2 linked regions of the Duganella zoogloeoides genome follow. The protein of the gene in region 1 interacts with the protein of each later gene in a pairwise test. Links are inferred from orthologs where the notes say so. Each region holds a gene or a part of one and is shown on either strand. Other genes may lie near its edges.

The links.
Region 2: the proteins of serC (region 1) and selB interact in binary tests that used the Escherichia coli proteins (3 or more experiments, as listed by UniProt). The link is inferred for Duganella zoogloeoides from one-to-one orthologs.

The regions. Positions count from the first base shown.
Region 1 is NZ_CP140152.1:4,533,423-4,540,729, forward strand. The notes cover bases 1,328-4,104. They hold serC (3-phosphoserine/phosphohydroxythreonine transaminase), read right to left. Parts: upstream 3,375-4,104; coding sequence 2,280-3,374; downstream 1,328-2,279. Other genes in these bases: pheA (prephenate dehydratase), read right to left, coding at 1,328-2,275; gyrA (DNA gyrase subunit A), read right to left, coding at 3,500-4,104. In the rest of the region: SR858_RS20025 (prephenate dehydrogenase), read right to left, coding at 1-69; hisC (histidinol-phosphate transaminase), read right to left, coding at 71-1,183; more of pheA, read right to left, coding at 1,202-1,327; more of gyrA, read right to left, coding at 4,105-6,220; outer membrane protein OmpA, read left to right, coding at 6,672-7,307. UniProt on the Escherichia coli protein: Catalyzes the reversible conversion of 3-phosphohydroxypyruvate to phosphoserine and of 3-hydroxy-2-oxo-4-phosphonooxybutanoate to phosphohydroxythreonine. Is involved in both pyridoxine and serine biosynthesis.
Region 2 is NZ_CP140152.1:4,048,654-4,060,686, forward strand. Bases 5,150-8,149 are described here. They hold selB (selenocysteine-specific translation elongation factor), read left to right. Parts: upstream 5,150-5,704; coding sequence 5,705-7,594; downstream 7,595-8,149. Other genes in these bases: selA (L-seryl-tRNA(Sec) selenium transferase), read left to right, coding at 5,150-5,708; SR858_RS17900 (methyl-accepting chemotaxis protein), read left to right, coding at 7,932-8,149. Outside these bases: fdxH (formate dehydrogenase subunit beta), read left to right, coding at 1,448-2,371; SR858_RS17875 (formate dehydrogenase subunit gamma), read left to right, coding at 2,358-3,017; formate dehydrogenase accessory protein FdhE, read left to right, coding at 3,169-4,182; more of selA, read left to right, coding at 4,200-5,149; more of SR858_RS17900, read left to right, coding at 8,150-9,503; SR858_RS17905 (PQQ-dependent sugar dehydrogenase), read left to right, coding at 9,688-11,109; pnp (polyribonucleotide nucleotidyltransferase), read right to left, coding at 11,181-12,033. UniProt on the Escherichia coli protein: Translation factor necessary for the incorporation of selenocysteine into proteins. It probably replaces EF-Tu for the insertion of selenocysteine directed by the UGA codon. SelB binds GTP and GDP.

The sequences.
Region 1 (7,307 bases):
CCGCGCGAACGAGCCGCCGATCAGGCCCACGCCGAAAATGACGATCTTCTTGAATGCCGTGGACGCCATCTCAGCCCTCGGCCAGCGCCTTGGTCAGCGCTGCGATCAGCACCGCATTTTCCTGCGGCAGGCCGATCGAAATGCGCAGCCACTCAGGCAAGCCGTAGTTGCCGACCGGACGCACGATCACGCCCTGCTTGAGCAGCGACAGGTTGACACGCGCGCCGGCGCCGTCGTCGCTGCCCACCTTGACCAGCACGAAGTTGCCGTACGACGGCACGTATTCGAGGCCAAGCTGCTCGAACGCTTCGATGAACTGCCGGTAGCCGGCGGCGTTGTTGGTGGCGCTCCTGGCCAAAAATTCCTTGTCGTTCAGCGCGGCGATGGCGGCAGCCTGCGCCAGCGAGTTGACGTTGAACGGCTGGCGGATGCGGTTCATCAGGTCGGTCAGCGCTGGCTGGGCGACGGCAAAGCCCACGCGCAAACCGGCCAGGCCGTAAGCCTTGGAGAAGGTGCGTGAGACCAGCAGGTTCGGATATTTTTTCACCCAGTCGGCGGACTCGAACTGGTGTTCCTGCGCCAGGAATTCGTTGTACGCTTCGTCCAGTACCACCACCACGTTGGCCGGCACTTTTTGCAGGAACGCCTCGATCTCGGCGGCGGGGATGAAGGTGCCGGTCGGGTTATTCGGGTTGGCGATGAAGACCAGGCGCGTATCTTCTTCGATCGCTGCCAGCATGGCGTCGAGGTCGTGGCCGTGGGCCTTGGCCGGCACCACGATGTGGCGCGCGCCAACGCCCTGCGTGGCCAGCGCGTACACCGCGAACGAATACTGCGAATACACGACCGCCTGGCCGCGCTCGACGAATGCGTGGGCGGCGATTTCCAGGATGTCGTTGCTGCCGTTACCGAGCGTGATCCAGTCGGCCGGCACGTTGTAGCGCGTGGACAGCGCGGCCTTCAGGTCGAAGCCGTTGGCATCGGGATAGCGTCCCAGTTCGGCCGCAGCGGCGCCCATGGCGGCCCTGGCCGATTCCGGCACGCCGAACGGATTTTCGTTGGAGGCCAGCTTGACGATGGCGTCTTCCTGCAAACCGAATTCCCGCGCGACTTCAGCGATCGGTTTGCCGGCTTGGTAAGGGGCGATGGCGCGGACATACTCCGGCCCGAAATTCTTGGTCATGGTTGTCTCTCGTTGTAATTAAGTGAGGCTCACCGGGTAGGAGCCGAGCACCTTGAAGAAGGCGGCATTGCCCTGCAATTCTTCCAGCGCCTTGGCCACGGCGGGGTTTTCGATATGGCCTTCGACGTCCACGTAAAAATAGTATTCCCAGTTGCCGTTGCGGGCCGGGCGCGATTCGAAGCGCGTCATCGACACGCCGTTCTGCGCCAGCGATCCGAGCAGGCGATAGACGGAACCGGCCTTGTGCGGCGCGGCCAGCGCCATCGACGTGCGGTCGATGCCGGACGGGCCGGTGCGCAGCGTGCCGATCACGGCAAAGCGGGTGCGGTTGTGCGGGTCGTCCTGGATATTGGCCTTGACCGTGCCCAGGCTGTAGCGCACGCCGGCGCGCTCGCCGGCTATGGCCGCCACCGAGTGGTCGTCGCGCGCCATGCGCGCCGCCTCGGCGTTGGACGATACGGCGCGGCGCTCGATTTCCGGATAATTGTTGTTCAGCCAGATCTGGCACTGCGCCAGCGCCTGGGCATGGGCGCAGATGGCGGTCACGCCATCCATGTTGCCGGTGCCGGTGAGCAGGCTGTGACGCACGGCGATGGCCACTTCTCCGCTGATCGTCAGCGGGGTGTTGAGCAGCAGGTCGAGCGTGCGGCCGATGGCGCCCTCGGTGGAATTCTCCACCGGGACCACGCCGAAGTCCGCTGTACCGGCCTCGGTGGCGCGAAACACTTCGTCGATCGAAGCGCAGGCCAGCACATCGACGGCGGTGCCGAACTGCTGGTACACGGCCTGTTCGCTGTAGGTGCCGGCCGGTCCGAGGAAGGCGACGGTGACGCGCTTTTCCAGCGAGCGGCAGGCGGACATGATTTCGCGGAAGATGGTCTGCATCTCGGCGTTGCCCATCGGGCCCGGGTTGCGGTCGGCCACGCCGCGCAGCACTTGCGCTTCGCGCTCGGGACGGAACACGGGGGCGTTGGTTTCGGCCTTGACGTGGCCGACTTCCTGCGCCACCTGGGCGCGGCGGTTCAGCAGGTCGAGGATTTGCGCGTCGATCGCATCGATCTGTTCGCGCAGGGGTTTGAGTTTGTCGTTCATGATGTTAACCAGCGGTTCGGCCGGCGAATTCGTTCAGGTAGTCCACTAGGGCTTGCACCCCTTCGATGGGCATGGCGTTGTAGATCGATGCGCGCATGCCGCCGACGGACTTGTGGCCCTTCAGTTGCAGCAGGCCGCGCGCCTTGGCGCCGGCCAGGAATTCGTCGTTCCGGCTCTCGTCCTTCAGGTAGAAGGGAATGTTCATGCGCGAGCGGCTGCCCGCTTGCACGCGGGTCTGGTAAAAATCGTCGGCGTCGAGCGCCGCGTACAGCAGTTTGGCCTTGGCGATATTGCGCTGTTCCATCGCTGCCACGCCGCCGTTCTTTTTCAGCCACTGGAACACCAGGCCGGCAATATAGATGCCGTAGGTAGGCGGCGTGTTATACATGGAGTCGTTGTCGGCCACCAGCTTGAAGTCGAACGCCGACGGGCAGGCCGGCAGCGCCTTGCCCAGCAGGTCGTCGCGCACGATGACGATGGTCAATCCGGCCGGGCCGATGTTCTTTTGCGCCCCGGCGAAGATCACGCCGTATTTGGCCACGTCGATCACGCGCGACAGGATGTGCGACGACATGTCGGCCACGAACAGCACGCCATCCTGCGGCTGCGGCACGCCGGCGTCGAAGTCGAACTCCACGCCGTCGATGGTCTCGTTGGTGCACATGTGCAGATAGGCCGCGCCGGGCGTGAGCTTCCACTCGGCCTGCGGCGGCACCGACGTCATGGACGACGCGGCGATGTTGACATTGGCGTACTTGGCGGCTTCCTTGATGGATTTGCCCGACCACGAACCGGTGTGGATGAAATCGATGGTTGCTGGCTGCGGCTTGTGGCCCACCAGGTTCAACGGAATCAGGGCATTCTGGGACAAACCCCCGCCCTGCATGAACAAGATCTTGTAATTGTCCGGTACTGCCAGCAGCTCGCGCAGGTCGCGCTCGGCCGCCTTGTAAATCGAAATAAACTCCGGTCCGCGGTGGCTCATCTCCATCACCGACATGCCGCTGCCATGCCAGTCCAGCATTTCGGCAGCCGCTTGCGCCAGCACTTCCTTGGGCAGGACGGCAGGGCCGGCGGAGAAGTTATAGATGTGAGTCACGTTGCGTTCCTTGGTGATCAATATAGGGAGTCCCTAAAAAAACAGGGCCAGTCTATTGTCGCACTGCTGCTCACAATAACCTGGCCCCGTGGCGCCCGGACTGGGGTCCGGACCGATGCTGCGAATTACTCCGGCTGAACGTCGTCGGCAGGCTTGTCGTCACCGGCATCGGTGGCGTCGGCGCCGTCAGCGTCAGCAACTGCGGGGGCAGCCGCTACCACTGGCTTGCCGTCCGGGCCAGGCTCGAGTTCCACTTCGTCGATGTCGGTTTCCACCACGCGCTGCAAGCCGGACAGCTTGGTGCCGTCTTCCACCGCGATCAGGGTCACGCCTTGCGTGGCGCGGCCCATTTCGCGGATCTCCGCCACGCGGGTGCGAATCAGCACGCCGCCGGTGGTGATCAGCATGATCTCGTCGGTCGGCTCCACCAGGGTGGCGGCCACCACGCGGCCGTTACGCTCGGAGGTCTGGATCGCGATCATGCCCTTGGTCCCACGGCCATGGCGCGTGTACTCGGTGATCGGGGTACGCTTGCCGTAGCCGTTCTCGGTGGCGGTCAGCACCGACTGCTGCTCGTTCTCGGCGACGAGCAGCGCGATCACGCGCTGGCCTTCATCGAGGTTCATGCCGCGCACGCCACGGGCATTGCGGCCCATCGGACGCACGTCGTTTTCGTCGAAGCGCACGGCCTTGCCGGAATCCGAGAACAGCATCACATCGTGTTCGCCGTCGGTCAGTGCAGCGCCGATCAGGAAGTCGCCTTCGTCGAGGTCCACGGCAATGATGCCGGCCTTGCGCGGGTTGCTGAAGTCTTTCAGCGGCGTCTTTTTCACGGTGCCCAGGCTGGTGGACATGAACACGTAATGGTCTTCGGGGAAGGTGCGGTTTTCGCCCGACAGCGGCAGGATCACGGTGATCTTCTCGTTATCGGCCAGCGGGAACATGTTCACGATAGGCTTGCCGCGCGAGTTGCGCGAGCCTTGCGGCACTTCCCAGACCTTGAGCCAGTACATGCGGCCACGGTTGGAGAAGCACAGGATGTAATCGTGCGTGTTGGCGATGAACAGCTGGTCGATCCAGTCTTCTTCCTTGGTCGCCATGGCCTGCTTGCCGCGACCGCCGCGTTTTTGCGAACGGTACTCGGAAATCGGCTGCGCCTTCATGTAACCGGTGTGCGACAGGGTGACCACCATGTCTTGCGGCGTGATCAGGTCCTCGGTATTGAGGTCGCTGGCATTGTGTTCGATGCTCGAACGACGCGGGTCCTTGGCAGGATCGCCGAATTCGGTGACCACGCTGGTCATCTCGTCGGTGATGATGGTGGTCACGCGCGATGGCTTGGACAGGATGTCCAGCAGGTCGGCGATTTCGGCCATCACGTCCTTGTACTCGTTGACGATCTTGTCCTGTTCCAGACCGGTCAGGCGTTGCAAACGCATTTGCAGGATTTCCTGCGCCTGGTCGTCGGACAAACGGTACATGCCGTCGGCCTGGATGCCGTAGTGCTTGGGCAGGTGCTCGGGACGGAATGCTTCGATGCCGCCCACGGTATCGCCTTCGCCGGTACGGGCCAACATTTCGCGCACGATGGACGAATCCCACGAACGGTCCATCAGGGCCGCCTTGGCCACCGGCGGCGTTGGCGCTGCCTTGATCAGGGCGATGAAGTCGTCGATGTTGGCCAGAGCCACGGCCAGACCCTCGAGCACGTGACCGCGTTCGCGCGCCTTGCGCAGTTCGAACACGGTGCGGCGCGTGACCACTTCGCGGCGGTGCGACAGGAAGCACTGCAGCATTTCCTTCAGGTTCAGCAGGCGCGGCTGGCCGTCGACCAGCGCCACCATGTTCATGCCGAACGTATCCTGCAACTGGGTCTGCTTGTACAGGTTGTTCAGGACGACTTCCGGTACTTCGCCGCGTTTCAGCTCGATCACCACCCGCATGCCCGATTTGTCGGACTCGTCGCGGATGTCGGAAATGCCTTCGAGCTTCTTGTCGCGCACGTTTTCGGCGATGCGCTCCAGCAGCGACTTCTTGTTGACCTGGTACGGCAGCTCGTCGACGATGATCGCGGTGCGGCCGCCGTCCTTGCCGTATTCCTCGTAGTGAGTCTTGGCGCGCATGACCACGCGGCCACGGCCGGTGCGGTAACCGTCGCGCACGCCCGAGACGCCGTAAATGATACCGCCGGTCGGAAAGTCCGGCGCCGGGATCAGTTCGATCAGTTCGTCGATCGAGCATTGCGGGTTTTGCAGCACGTGCAGCGCGCCGGCAATCACTTCGTGCAGATTGTGCGGCGGGATGTTGGTGGCCATACCCACGGCAATACCGGACGAGCCGTTGATGAGCAGGTTGGGGATGCGGGTAGGCAGAACGGTCGGCTCTTTTTCCTTGCCGTCGTAGTTGGGCTGGAAGTCGACCGTGTCTTTGTCGATATCGGCCAGCAGTTCGCTGGAGATCTTGGCCAGCCGGCACTCGGTGTAACGCATCGCGGCCGCGCCGTCGCCATCGACCGAACCGAAGTTACCCTGGCCATCGACCAGCATGTAGCGCAGCGAGAAGTGCTGCGCCATGCGCACCAGCGTGTCGTAAATCGACGCGTCGCCGTGCGGGTGGTACTTACCCATGGTGTCGCCGACCACGCGCGCGCACTTGACGTAAGCGCGGTTCCACACGTAATTGGATTCATGCATCGAGAACAAGACCCGGCGGTGCACCGGCTTCAAGCCGTCGCGCACGTCCGGCAAGGCGCGGCCCACGATCACGCTCATGGCGTAATCGAGGTAGCTCTTGCGCATCTCTTCTTCGAGGGAAATAGGAATTGTTTCTTTTGCGAATTGATCCATTGGCGGGTCGACTGATCTTTGACTGTGAGGTTATCTTGTAAGCAATGTATGCCGCACTTACTACACTGTTGCCCTGCCCTTCAATAAGGACAGGCAAGAGTAGGATTTTAACATGCGGACAGGGGCACTAACACAATTTGCCCTCGGGGCCAGCGCCTATGCGGGTCGGCGCACGATGCACGCTTGTAACACGATGTAATATTCATGACACATTACTCATTTATTATCGACAATCACGTTGCGACAAAACAACATATTGGTAGTGAGCAAATTGGTGCAAAGGTGCACCGCTTTCGCGCACGAGGATCTATTGTGGCAAAATGAATCAGAAGTCAATTGCTTGTTTCGCAATCGGGAGACGGGCGTGACGCCCCTGCGTGGTAAAATCCGGCCCACGTAATGCACGTCGCGCAGTTTTTCTGCGGATATCACCCCCGAAAGGAAGAAAAATATGAAGAAACTTATTTCGTTGTTGGCCATCTCGGCTGCCTTTGCAGGTTCGGCATTCGCGCAAACCGCGCCTACCGCACCACCTTACGCTCCTGTTACCCAGGACATCAAGGCCGCAACGCCGAAAAGCGCCTACGTGCAAGATGCACGCGGTGTGATCGTGCGTGATCCGTTCGGCCTGTGCTGGCGCACCGGCTACTGGACCCCGGCCGATGCCGTGCCAGGTTGCGACCTGCCACTGTGCGTTGAGCCAGAAAAACTGGAAAATGGCAAGTGCGTAGCACCGCCGCCACCAGTGGCCCCAGCACCTGCACCAGCTCCAATGCCAGCCCCAGCACCGAAACCAGTTCCAGTGCCTACCGCACAAAAAGTGAGCTTCGCAGCTGACGCGTTCTTCGATTTCGACAAATCGGTCCTGAAACCAGAAGGCAAAGCCAAGCTGGACGAAGTGACGTCGAAACTGGGCGCCATCAACCTGGAAGTCATCATCGCTGTCGGCCACACCGACTCCGTTGGTTCGGACGAGTACAACCAGAAGCTGTCGGTACGCCGCGCTGAAGCAGTCAAAGCCTACATCATCTCCAAGGGCGTTGACGCAACCCGCGTGTACACCGAAGGCAAGGGCGAGAAACAGCCA
Region 2 (12,033 bases), 480 kb from region 1 along the record:
CAAAATGACCGGCTACATCTGCCAGGGCTTCAACATCCTGGCCTCGGCGCCGGACAAGCAGAAGATCACCGACGGCCTGTCCAAGCTCAAATGGCTGGTCATCATGGATCCGCTGCAGACCGAAACGTCGGAGTTCTGGAAGCCGCACGGCGACTTCCACAAGGTCGATCCGACCAAGATCCAGACCGAGGTATTCAGCCTGCCCACGTCGTGCTTTGCCGAGGAACGCGGTTCGCTGGTCAGCTCCTCGCGCGTGCTGCAATGGCACTGGCAAGGCGCCGAGCCGCCGGGCCAGGCGAAGAGCGACCTGGAAATCATGTCGGGCCTGTTCCAGCGCATTCGCAAGGCGTACCAGAAAGATGGCGGCAAGTTCCCCGATCCGATCGTCAACCTGACGTGGAACTACGCCCAGCCGATGAGCCCTCAGCCTGAAGAAATCGCCATGGAATTCAATGGCAAGGCGTTGAAGGACATCTACGACGCCAAGGACCCGACCAAGCTGCTGCTCAAGAAAAACGAGCAGCTGGCCGGCTTCGCGCAGCTGCGCGACGACGGCAGCACGGCGTCCGGTTGCTGGATCTTTGCCGGTTCGTGGACCGCGCAGGGCAACCAGATGGGCCGCCGCGACAACAGCGACCCGACCGGCATCGGCAATACGCTGAACTGGGCGTGGGCGTGGCCGGCCAACCGCCGCATCCTGTACAACCGCGCTTCGTGCGATACCAAGGGCAAGCCGTTCGACCCAACCCGCAAGCTGGTGGCCTGGAACGGCGCCACCTGGTCCGGCGCCGACGTGCCGGACTTCAAGGCGGACGAGCCGCCGGAAAACGGCATGGGTCCGTTCATCATGCTGGCCGAGGGTGTGGCGCGCTTCTTTGCGCGCGACGCCATGGCCGAAGGGCCGTTCCCCGAGCACTACGAGCCGTTCGAGTCGCCTATCGGGCACAACCCGATGCACCCGAATAATCCGCGTGCGTTCAACAATCCGGCCGCGCGCATGTTCGCCAACGACCGCAAAAAGCTGGGCAAGAAGGAAGAGTATCCGCACGTGGCAACCAGTTACCGCCTCACGGAGCACTTCCACTACTGGACCAAGCATGCGCGCCTGAACGCCATCATCCAGCCGGAGCAATTCGTCGAAATCGGCGAAGAACTGGGCAAGGAAATCGGCGTGGTGCACGGCGACCGGGTACGGGTGTCGTCCAAGCGTGGCTACATCGTGGCGAAAGCCGTGGTGACCAAGCGTATCAAGGCACTGGTAATCGATGGCAAGAAGACCCACCAGGTCGGACTGCCGATCCACTTCGGGTTCAAGGGGCTCACCAAACCGGGCTACCTGGTCAACACACTGACGCCGACGGTAGGCGACGCCAATTCACAGACACCGGAATTCAAGTCGTTCCTGGTGAAAGTGGAAAAAGCCTGACGGCCCGAGGGAGATTAAAACATGTCATTACAATCGCTAGATATCAAACGCCTGTCGGCCACCACGGTGCAGCCGCCGGTGGCCCGCACCCCGGTCACCGGCACGGTCGCCAAGCTGATCGACGTCTCCAAGTGCATCGGCTGCAAGGCCTGCCAGACGGCCTGCATGGAATGGAACGACCTGCGCGACGAAGTGGGTGAAACCACCGGCGTGTACGACAATCCGACCGACCTGACGCCGCAATCGTGGACCGTCATGCGGTTCTCGGAATACGAGAACACCGACGGCAACCTCGAGTGGCTGATCCGCAAGGACGGCTGCATGCACTGCGAAGATCCGGGCTGTTTAAAAGCCTGCCCGGCGCCGGGCGCCATCGTCCAGTACACCAACGGCATCGTGGATTTCCACCAGGAGAACTGCATCGGCTGTGGCTACTGCGTTGCCGGCTGCCCGTTCGACGTGCCGCGCATTTCCAAGGCCGACAGCCGCGCCTACAAGTGCACGCTGTGCTCGGACCGCGTGGCCGTCGGCCAGGAACCGGCCTGCGTCAAGACCTGCCCTACCGGCGCGATCGTCTTCGGCACCAAGGAAGACATGAAGCACCATGCCGAGGAGCGGATCGAAGACCTCAAGTCGCGGGGCTTTGCGCAGGCGGGCCTGTACGACCCGGCCGGCGTTGGCGGCACGCACGTGATGTATGTGCTGCACCATGCCGACAAGGCGCCGCTGTACCATGGCCTCAAGCAGAATCCGTCCATCAGCCCGATGGTGGGCCTGTGGAAGGGCCTGACCAAGCCGCTGGCGCTGGCCGGTATCGCGGCCACCGCGCTGGCGGGCTTCTTCCACTATTCGCGCATCGGTCCGAACGAAGTGAGCAAGGAAGAGGAAGCCGAGGCGCTGCACGAAGCACAACGCATCCGGGAGGACCACAATGAGCGCACATGATCCGCTGAAGGACAAGGACGGCAATCCCTTGATCCAGCGTTACACCGCCAATGACCGCAGCAATCACTGGATCACGGCGATCTGCTTCGTGCTGCTGGCGGTCTCCGGCCTGGCCATGTTCCATCCAGCGACATCGTGGATGGCCGTGTTCCTCGGCGGCGGCCAGTGGACCCGCATCCTGCACCCGTTCCTCGGTGTGGTGATGTTCATCTCGTTCGCGGTGCTGGTGTTCCGTTTCTGGCACCACAACAAGATCGACCAGGCGGACAAGCAGTGGATGAAGCAGATCGGCGATGTGCTCACCAACCGCGAAGACCGCCTGCCCAAGATCGGCATGTACAACGCCGGTCAGAAGATCCTGTTTTTCGTGCTGATCGCCAGCATGGTGGGGTTGCTGTTGTCGGGCATCGTGATCTGGCGCGCGTACTTCGCGTTCTACTTCCCGATCGACGTGGTGCGCTTTGCGGCGCTGCTGCACGCGTTCAGCGCGTTCGTGCTGATTTGCTCGATCATCGTGCATATCTACGCGGCGTTCTGGGTCAAGGGTTCGATCGGCGCCATGGTGCGCGGCACGGTCACCTACGGGTGGGCGCGCAAGCACCACCCGCGCTGGTTCGAGTCGGTGATCAAGAAGCAGCGCGACTGATGGTCGCATGACGTAACACCCGCAGCACGTCCGGGCGCCACGCCGCGCCCGGACTCTCCCGCCCGAGCCAACCTGCTCCCCCGTTCCAATTTCGGATTAAAATACATTTTTGCCCGGCCGCCCCTTTTGCCGCCGGCTACTGGAGAATCTAGTGGTACAACGCTTGCTCGAACCAGGCCAGATCGAAGCGCTCGATCACACTGCCATTCCGCGCCTGCTGCTGCCTGAAGCACGCAGCCTGTTTGCCGCGCGCGCCGCGCGCCTGCGCCAGCTGGCCAACAACGATATCAAGGGCATTCCGGTCGGCGAAGCCATGCAGGGTTACCTGCAACTGATGGCGGCCGTGGTGGACGCGCAAGGCGCGGTTGCCGCCGCACTGCCGCCCGAGACTTTCAGCCTGCCACCGGCGGCCGACATCAAGCTTTCCATCGATCACAATATGCCGCCGCTGCCCGTCAACGGCGTGCGCCCCCCCGAGTGGCGCACCGTGTTCGCGGCCCTGCTCGACCACCTGGCGGCATCGGTCAAGGACCAGCCGCAGATCGACGCCGTGCTGGCCGAGCTGCGCGCGCTCGACGTGGCCCAACTGGAAGGCTGCGCCGACGCCGTGCTGGCCGAACTGACCGAGGGCGTGCACCCGCTGCATGCGCCGTTCGTGGCCGCCGCGCTGCAAGTGATGTGGACCAGGCGCGCCGCCCAACTCGACTCGCCGCGCGTGCAGCCCTTGGTCACCAATACCCTGTGCCCCGTGTGCGGTTCGCACCCGGTGGCCAGCGTGATCCGCATCGGCGGGCAGTCGCAAGGCTACCGCTACCTGCAATGCAGCTGCTGCGCCAGCGAATGGCACATGGTGCGCGTGAAGTGCTCGTGTTGCGAGCATACCGGCAAGATCGCCTACCAGAGCCTGGAAACCAACGACGACAAGCTACCGGTGGAAGACGCCACGGACGCCAAGGCGAACAAGGCCAACGACCCGAGCAAGGTCGCCCGCGCCGAGACCTGCGAAGACTGCAAAACCTATCGCAAGATCTTCAACCAGGAGCACGACTTCAACGTGGAGCCGCTGGCCGACGACCTGGCCAGCCTCACGCTGGACGTACTGGTGAGCGAAGCCGGTTACGCGCGCGCCAGCGGCAATCCGCTGCTGTGGTTTAACGCGGCATGACCGCGCCGGCCAGCAGCATGGCTGCCACTACCGCAACCGCCGCGCCGGTGACGTCCAGCGCGCCGGCGATCCGCTTGCCTGCCGTGCACCTGATCCTGTCCGATGCCGGCTGCCAGCCGCTGATCGAGCAGTATGGCCGCACCCAGACCACGGACACGGCGCGCGCACTGCTGGCCGACCTGCGCGCCCGGCTGCTGGCCGCGCGCGCGGAGGGCGGCGCTGCCAGCAACGAGGCCACGCACGCAGCCGCCGGTGCCGCCATCGATACCGGCACTGGCACCGCCACCGACATCCCTGCCCTGCTGGCCATGCTGGCCGAACGCCTGCAACGCAGCAACCGCTCCAACCTGCGCGCCGTCTTCAACCTCACCGGCACCGTGCTGCACACGAACCTGGGCCGCGCGCTGCTGCCCGACAGCGCGGTGCAGGCGGTGGCCGAGGCGCTGCGCTGGCCGATGAACCTGGAATGGGATATCGACACCGGCACGCGCGGCGACCGCGACAACCTGGTGGAAGAGCTGCTGCTGGAACTGACAGGGGCGGAAGCGGCCACCATCGTCAACAACAACGCCGCCGCCGTGCTGCTGATGTTGAACACCCTGGCGCTGGGCCGCGAAGTGATCGTCTCGCGCGGCGAACTGGTGGAGATCGGCGGCGCCTTCCGCATCCCGGACGTGATGACGCGCGCTGGCGCCGTGCTGCGCGAAGTGGGCAGCACCAACCGCACCCATTTGAAGGACTACGCGGAGGCCGCCGGTCCACAGACGGCGCTGATGATGAAGGTCCATTGCAGCAATTACGAAATTACCGGTTTTACGAAAAGCGTGGAACTGCCCGAACTGGCGCCGCTGGCCAAATCGCACCAGATCGACGTTGCCGTCGATCTGGGCAGCGGCACGCTGGTGGACCTGGAGCAGTACGGCCTGCCGCACGAAACCACGGTGCGCGAAACGATAGCCGCCGGCGCCGACCTGGTGACCTTCAGCGGCGACAAGCTGCTGGGCGGTCCGCAATGCGGCATCATCGTCGGCCGCAAGGATTTGATCGTGCAGATCAAGAAGAACCCGCTCAAGCGCGCGCTACGCGTCGGCAAGCTGACACTGGCCGCACTGGAGCCGGTGCTGGCCCTGTACCGTGCACCCGACCTGCTGCCCGAGCGCCTCACCACGCTCAAGCTGCTGACCCGGCCCGCCGCCGCCATGCGCGCGCAGGCGGCAGCGATCGCGGCGCCGTTGCAGGCGGCGCTGGGCGCCAGCTACGCGGTGACCGCCGAGGCCATGACCAGCCAGATCGGCAGCGGCGCGCTGCCGGTGGACCAGTTACCGAGTTTTGGTTTGGTGATCAGAGCAAACGGTAAAGCCAGCAACGCGCTGGGCAGGCTGGAACAGCGCCTGCGTGCCTTGCCGCTGCCGGTGATCGGCCGCGTAGCGCACGATGCGCTGTGGCTCGACCTGCGCTGCCTGAACGACGAACAGCAGGAAAAGTTTGTCGCCCAACTGGCGCTGCTGGAGCAGGCCGGCGCATGATCATCGGTACCGCAGGCCATATCGACCATGGCAAGACCACCCTCACGCGTGCCCTCACCGGCGTCGATACCGACCGCCTGAAGGAGGAAAAGGCGCGCGGCATCTCGATCGAACTCGGTTACGCCTACACGGCACTGACCGAACACGACACGCTGGGCGTGATCGACGTGCCAGGCCATGAAAAATTCATCCGCACCATGGCCGCCGGCGTCACCGGCATCGACGCCGCCCTGCTGGTGGTGGCTGCCGACGACGGCATCATGCCGCAAACGCTGGAGCACCTGGCCATCCTGCGCCTGCTCGGCGTCAAACGCGGCGCGGTGGCGCTCACCAAGATCGACCGCGCCGACGCCGCGCAGATCGCCCTTATCGAAGCCGACATCACCGCTCTGCTGGCGCCGACCGACTTCGCTGGCGCACCTGTTTTTCACACCAATGCCACCGAGGCCGACGACGCCGGCGTGCAAGCCCTGCGTGCCTACCTGGCGCAACTGGCGGCCACACTGCCGGCCAGCGACGAACGGCGCCTGTTCCGCCTGGGCGTGGACCGGGTATTCACCTTGTCCGGCCAGGGCACCATCGTCACTGGCACCGCGCTGGCGGGCACGGTGCGCGTGGGCGACACGGTGACGCTGGCGCCGGGCGGCCAGCAGGCGCGCGTGCGCAGCATCCATGCGCAGAACCAGGCCGCGCAAACCGGGCGCGCCGGCCAGCGGCTGGCGCTCAACCTGGGCGGCGTGGCCAGGGAAGACATTGCGCGCGGCACCTGGATCGTCGCGCCGGCATTGGCCGACTGCTCGCAGCGGATCGATGTCGAACTCACGCTCACGCCCGATTGCGGCGTCACACTCAAACCGTGGTCGCCACTGCACGTGCACCTGGGCGCCGCCCACCACACGGCCAACGTGGTGCTGCTCGACGACGAGGCGCTGGCGCCGGGCCACTCGGGCCGCGTGCAGCTGGTGCTCGACGCGCCGGTGCACGCGGTGCCGGGCGACCGCTTCGTGATCCGTAACGCGCAAGCCACGGCCACCGTGGGCGGCGGCGTGGTGCTCGATCCGTTCGGCCCCGCGCGCAAGCGACGCAGCAGCGCGCGGGTGGACTGGCTCAATGCGCTGGCGGATTTCATCGACCATGGCGACACGGCCGCCCTGCTGGCGCGCAGCGCGCTGGGCTTGCGGGTGTCGGCGCTGGTGCGGCTGTCGCAACTGCCGGCCGCGCTGATCGCCGCGCCGCCGGGCGCCGTCAACGTGGCGCTGGCCGGAGGAGACGCGCTGCTGATCGGCGCCGCCGACATGCAGGCGCTGGAAGAACGCATCCTGGCCGCGCTGGCGCAGTTCCACGAGCGCTGGCCGGACGACGCCGGGCCGGAGTTATGGCGGCTCAAGCGCATCGTCTCGCCGGAAATGGAAGAGCGGCTGTGGAGCCGGCTGGTGGACACCCTGCTGGCCGCTGGCCGCATCGCCCGGCGCGGACGCAGCCTGCACCTGCCGCAGCACAGCGTGGAACTGGGCGCGGAAGAACAGGCGCTGGTGGCGCCGTTGCTGGGATCGCTGCTGGCAGGCCGCTACGATCCGCCGTGGGTGCGCGACCTGGTGCGCGAACACGCGATGCCCGAGGCCGAAGTACGGCGCCTGCTGCGCAAGCTGGCGCGCAGCGGCGAGATCAGCCAGGTAGTACCCGACCTGTTTTACCATCCGCAACCGCTGGCGGAACTGGCGCAGTTGCTGGTCACGCTGCCGCAGGTGCAGGCGGCGTCGTTCCGCGACGCCACCGGCCTGGGGCGCAAACGCGGCATCCAGATATTGGAGTTCTTCAACCGCGTCGGCTATACTCGGCGCGTTGGAAATATTCACATGGTGCGACCCGATACAACGTGGTCCTAGCACTCCCAAGGAAGGCAATCTCATCCGGTGATGGGGCCGGGCTTCAAACCCGGTGAGGGGCGTCAGCCGTTCCTCTGTAGGTTCGACTCCTACTGCTTTCCGCCATTTCCCCGTCTATTTACATCTTTTTACATTCATTTCCTGTCAACAGGCTGGCGTGCGTGTCAGCAGTTTCCACAAGGAACAATTTTCCCGAATCGGTGCTACAATTTCTCATTCGCAATAAATTTTGCACTAGAGATAACTTTACATCGAGGACTACTATGAAACTGGCTAATATGAAAGTGGGGCGCGCCTGGCCCTGGGCTTCGGCTCCACGCTGGCGCTATTGCTGGTCGTGGCGATCGGCAGTTCCACCGCGCTCAACACCGTCACCGACGACACCGACAACCTGGTCGAGCGACAGCTGCAGACCGAGCGCCTGGTCACCGAATGGAAAGGCAGCATCGAGAACAATGTGCAGCGTGCGCAGGCGGCCGCCCGTTTGACCGACCCCGAGGAACAGAAATACTTCGAAGACGGCCTGGCGCGCGCCATCAAGCGCAACGGCGAGTTGCAAAAACTGATCGTCGAACGCCTGGTCGATGCCCGCGCCAAGGAACTGTATGCCAAGGCCATGGCCGACCGCGACATCTACCAGGCCGCGCGCAAAAGCGTCATGCAAGCGCGCGATGCCGGCGACGTCGCACTGACCAAGCAGCTGATCAACCAGAAATTCGTGCCGGCCAGCGAAACCTACCTGGCCAGCATCGGTGCCGTGGCCGACCGCCAGCGCGCCGCCATCGACGAAATCGGCAAGGCCGTGCACGACCGCAGCGTGCAGGCCATCACCATTACCGCCATCCTGACCGCGATCTCGATCGGCGTGGCGCTGCTGCTCGGCTGGCTGATCACGCGCTCGGTGCTCAGGCAGCTCGGCGGCGAGCCGGCCTATGCTGCCGGCATCACCGACCGCATCGCCGCCGGCGACCTGACCGTGCGGGTGGACCTGGCCGCCAACGACACCAGCAGCCTGCTGTTCAGCATCGCCGCCATGCGCGACCGCCTGGCCGCCATCGTGGGCGAAGTACGCGGCACCACCGAGGCGGTGGCCACGGCCTCCGACGAAATCGCCAGCGGCAATATGGACCTGTCCTCGCGCACCGAGCAGCAAGCCAGCTCGCTCGAAGAAACCGCGTCGTCGATGGAAGAGCTGACGTCCACCGTCAAGCAGAACACCGAGTACGCGCGCCAGGCCAACCAGCTGGCCGCCAGCGCTTCCGATGTGGCCGTGCGCGGCGGCGCCGTGGTGGCCGAGGTGGTGACCACGATGGAATCGATCAGCACCTCGTCCAAGCGCGTGGTGGATATCATTGGCGTGATCGACGGCATTGCTTTCCAGACCAATATCCTGGCGCTGAACGCGGCCGTGGAAGCGGCGCGCGCCGGCGAACAAGGCCGTGGCTTCGCCGTGGTGGCAACCGAAGTGCGCAACCTGGCCCAGCGCTCGGCCAGCGCCGCCAAGGACATCAAGGAACTGATCAGCGACTCGGTGGAAAAAATCTCGACCGGCGCGATGCTGGTGGACCAGGCGGGCAACACCATGACAGAGATCGTCAACAGCGTGCGCAGCGTCTCCGACATCATGGAGCAGATCGCCACCGCCAGTCTGGAACAGGAAGCCGGCATCGACCAGATCAACCAGGCCATCGGCGAGATGGACGGCGTGACGCAGCAGAATGCGGCGCTGGTGGAACAGGCCGCAGCAGCGGCCGAATCGCTGCAAGGCCAATCGACGCACCTGGCGCAGCTGGTCAGCGTGTTCAAGCTGGACAATGCCGGTTTCGCGCCGGCGGCAGCGGTGCGTCCTGCTGCCAAACGCAGTGCAGCCCCGGCAGCGGCAAGCCGCCGCCTGGCGCTGGGCAGCTAAAATACCGGGGAACCAACAAAACCGCAAGCTGCAGCTCCGTCATCCCCGCGTTGCCAGGATGGCGATTCATGCGTTTGCGGCGACGGTCAACCGCTCCGCCCTTCCAAGTTAATGGCACAATGCGCAGTCATTTATTTGGGAAACTTTCATGCACAAGATTGCTCTGCCAGCCGCCGCTATTAGCATGGCTTTCGTCACCGCTTCCGCATTTTCTTCCGACGCACCCAAGCTCACCGCCGACAAGCTCTACCAACAAAACTGCGCGATCTGCCACGGCGCCAGGATGGAAGGCGCGGTCGGACCGTCGCTGGTGGACAAGGAATGGCTGCACGGCGCGCCCACCAGGGACAACCTGGTCAAGATCATCGCCAAGGGCGTGCCCGAGAAAAATATGCCGGCCTGGTCGCCGGCACTGACCAACGCCCAGATCGCGCTACTGGCCGATTACGTGGCGGCCGGTCCGAAACCGGCAAGCGCCAAGGCCATGGCAACGCCGGCCACGGCAGCCACGGCGGCCGCTGCATCTAAGGCGGCCACAGCAGCAACCTCAGCCACGGCGGCCGATGCCGACGGCATTGATCTTTCCGGCTTCAAGCTGCCGCAAGGTTTCCGTATCAGTGTGTACGCCGATGGCGTCGATGCCGCGCGCAGCCTGGCGGTGTCGCCGAGCGGCATCGTGTATGTCGGCTCGCGCAAGGCCGGCAAGGTGTACGCACTGGTACCGCGCGCCGGCCAGAAAGCCGAGGTCATCACCATCGCTTCCGGCCTGGAAAACCCGATCGGCGTGGCGCTGCTGAACGGCGCGCTCTACGTCGGTGAAATCGGCCGCGTGATCCGCTTCGACAATATCGACCAACACTACGCGCAACAGCCGAAGTACGCCGTGGTGAAAGTGAACCTGCCAAACGACAAATGGCACGGCGAGAAAATCATCAAGGCCGGCCCCGACGGCAAGCTGTACATCCCGGTCGGCGCCCCGTGCAATATCTGCGACACCGACGACACCAAACACGCCAAGATCTACCGCATGAACGCCGACGGCAGCGGCCTCGAAGAATACGCACGGGGCGTGCGCAACACGGTGGGCTTCGCCTTCCACCCTACAACGAAAGCGCTGTGGTTCACCGATAACGGCCGCGACGAACTGGGCGACAACACGCCATCGTGCGAACTCAATATCGCGCCCAAAGCCGGCTTGCACTTCGGCTTCCCGTACTGCCACGGCGGCGTGCTGCCCGACCCGAAATTCGGCGCGGGCCGCCAGTGCGAAGAGTTTGTCGAACCGGTCGCCAAGCTGGGCCCGCACGTGGCACCACTCGGCCTCACCTTTTACACAGGCAAGCAGTTCCCGGAAGCGTATCGCAACAATGTCTACGTGGCCAACCACGGCTCATGGAACCGCACCACCAAGAGCGGCTACGAGGTGCGCCTGATTACGCTCTACAACAGCAAAGTCGTCAGCGATACGGCCTTCATCAGCGGCTTCCTACGCGACGAGGAAGTCGTGGGCCGCCCGGTCGATATCGCCACGCTGGCCGATGGCTCGATGCTGGTGTCGGACGATTTTGGTGGCCGCATTTTCCGCATAACTTATGAAGGTAAATAAGGAAGAAAAACAGGACGAAAAAAAAGCCGCCCGGGTGACACCAGGCGGCTTTTTTGCTGAGCTAACTCAGATTACTGCGCAGCAGCAGCTGCTTCTTCAGCAGCAGCTTTCATCGACAGCTTCAGGCGGCCGCGGTCGTCGGTTTCCAGGACCTTGACGCGCACTTGCTGGCCTTCTTTCAGGTAGTCGGCCACGGCGTTCACACGCTCGTTGGCGATCTGCGAAATGTGCAACAGGCCGTCTTTGCCTGGCATCACTTGCACGATGGCGCCGAAGTCCAGCAGTTTCAGCACGGTACCGTCGTAGGTTTTGCCTACTTCAACCGACGCGGTCAGTTCTTCGATGCGGCGCTTGGCTTCCTGGCCGGCAGCAGCATCGACGGAAGCGATGGTGACCACGCCTTCGTCGCTGATGTCGATCTGGGTGCCGGTCTCTTCGGTCAGCGCGCGGATCACGGCGCCGCCTTTGCCGATTACGTCACGGATTTTTTCCGGATTGATCTTGATGGTGATCAGGCGCGGTGCGAAATCGGACAGTTCCGTTTTCACGGTTGGCATGGCTTTTTGCATTTCGCCCAGGATATGCTCGCGGCCTTCCTTGGCTTGCGCCAGTGCCACTTGCATGATTTCCTTGGTGATGCCCTGGATCTTGATGTCCATCTGCAGCGCGGTGATACCGTTGCGGGTACCAGCAACCTTGAAGTCCATGTCGCCCAGGTGATCTTCGTCGCCCAGGATGTCCGACAGCACGGCAAACTTGCCGCCGTCCTTGATCAGGCCCATGGCGATACCGGCCACGTGCTCTTTCATCGGCACGCCGGCATCCATCAGCGCCAGGCAGCCGCCGCAGACCGACGCCATCGACGACGAACCGTTCGATTCGGTGATTTCCGACACCAGGCGCACAGCGTAGCTGAACTCGTCA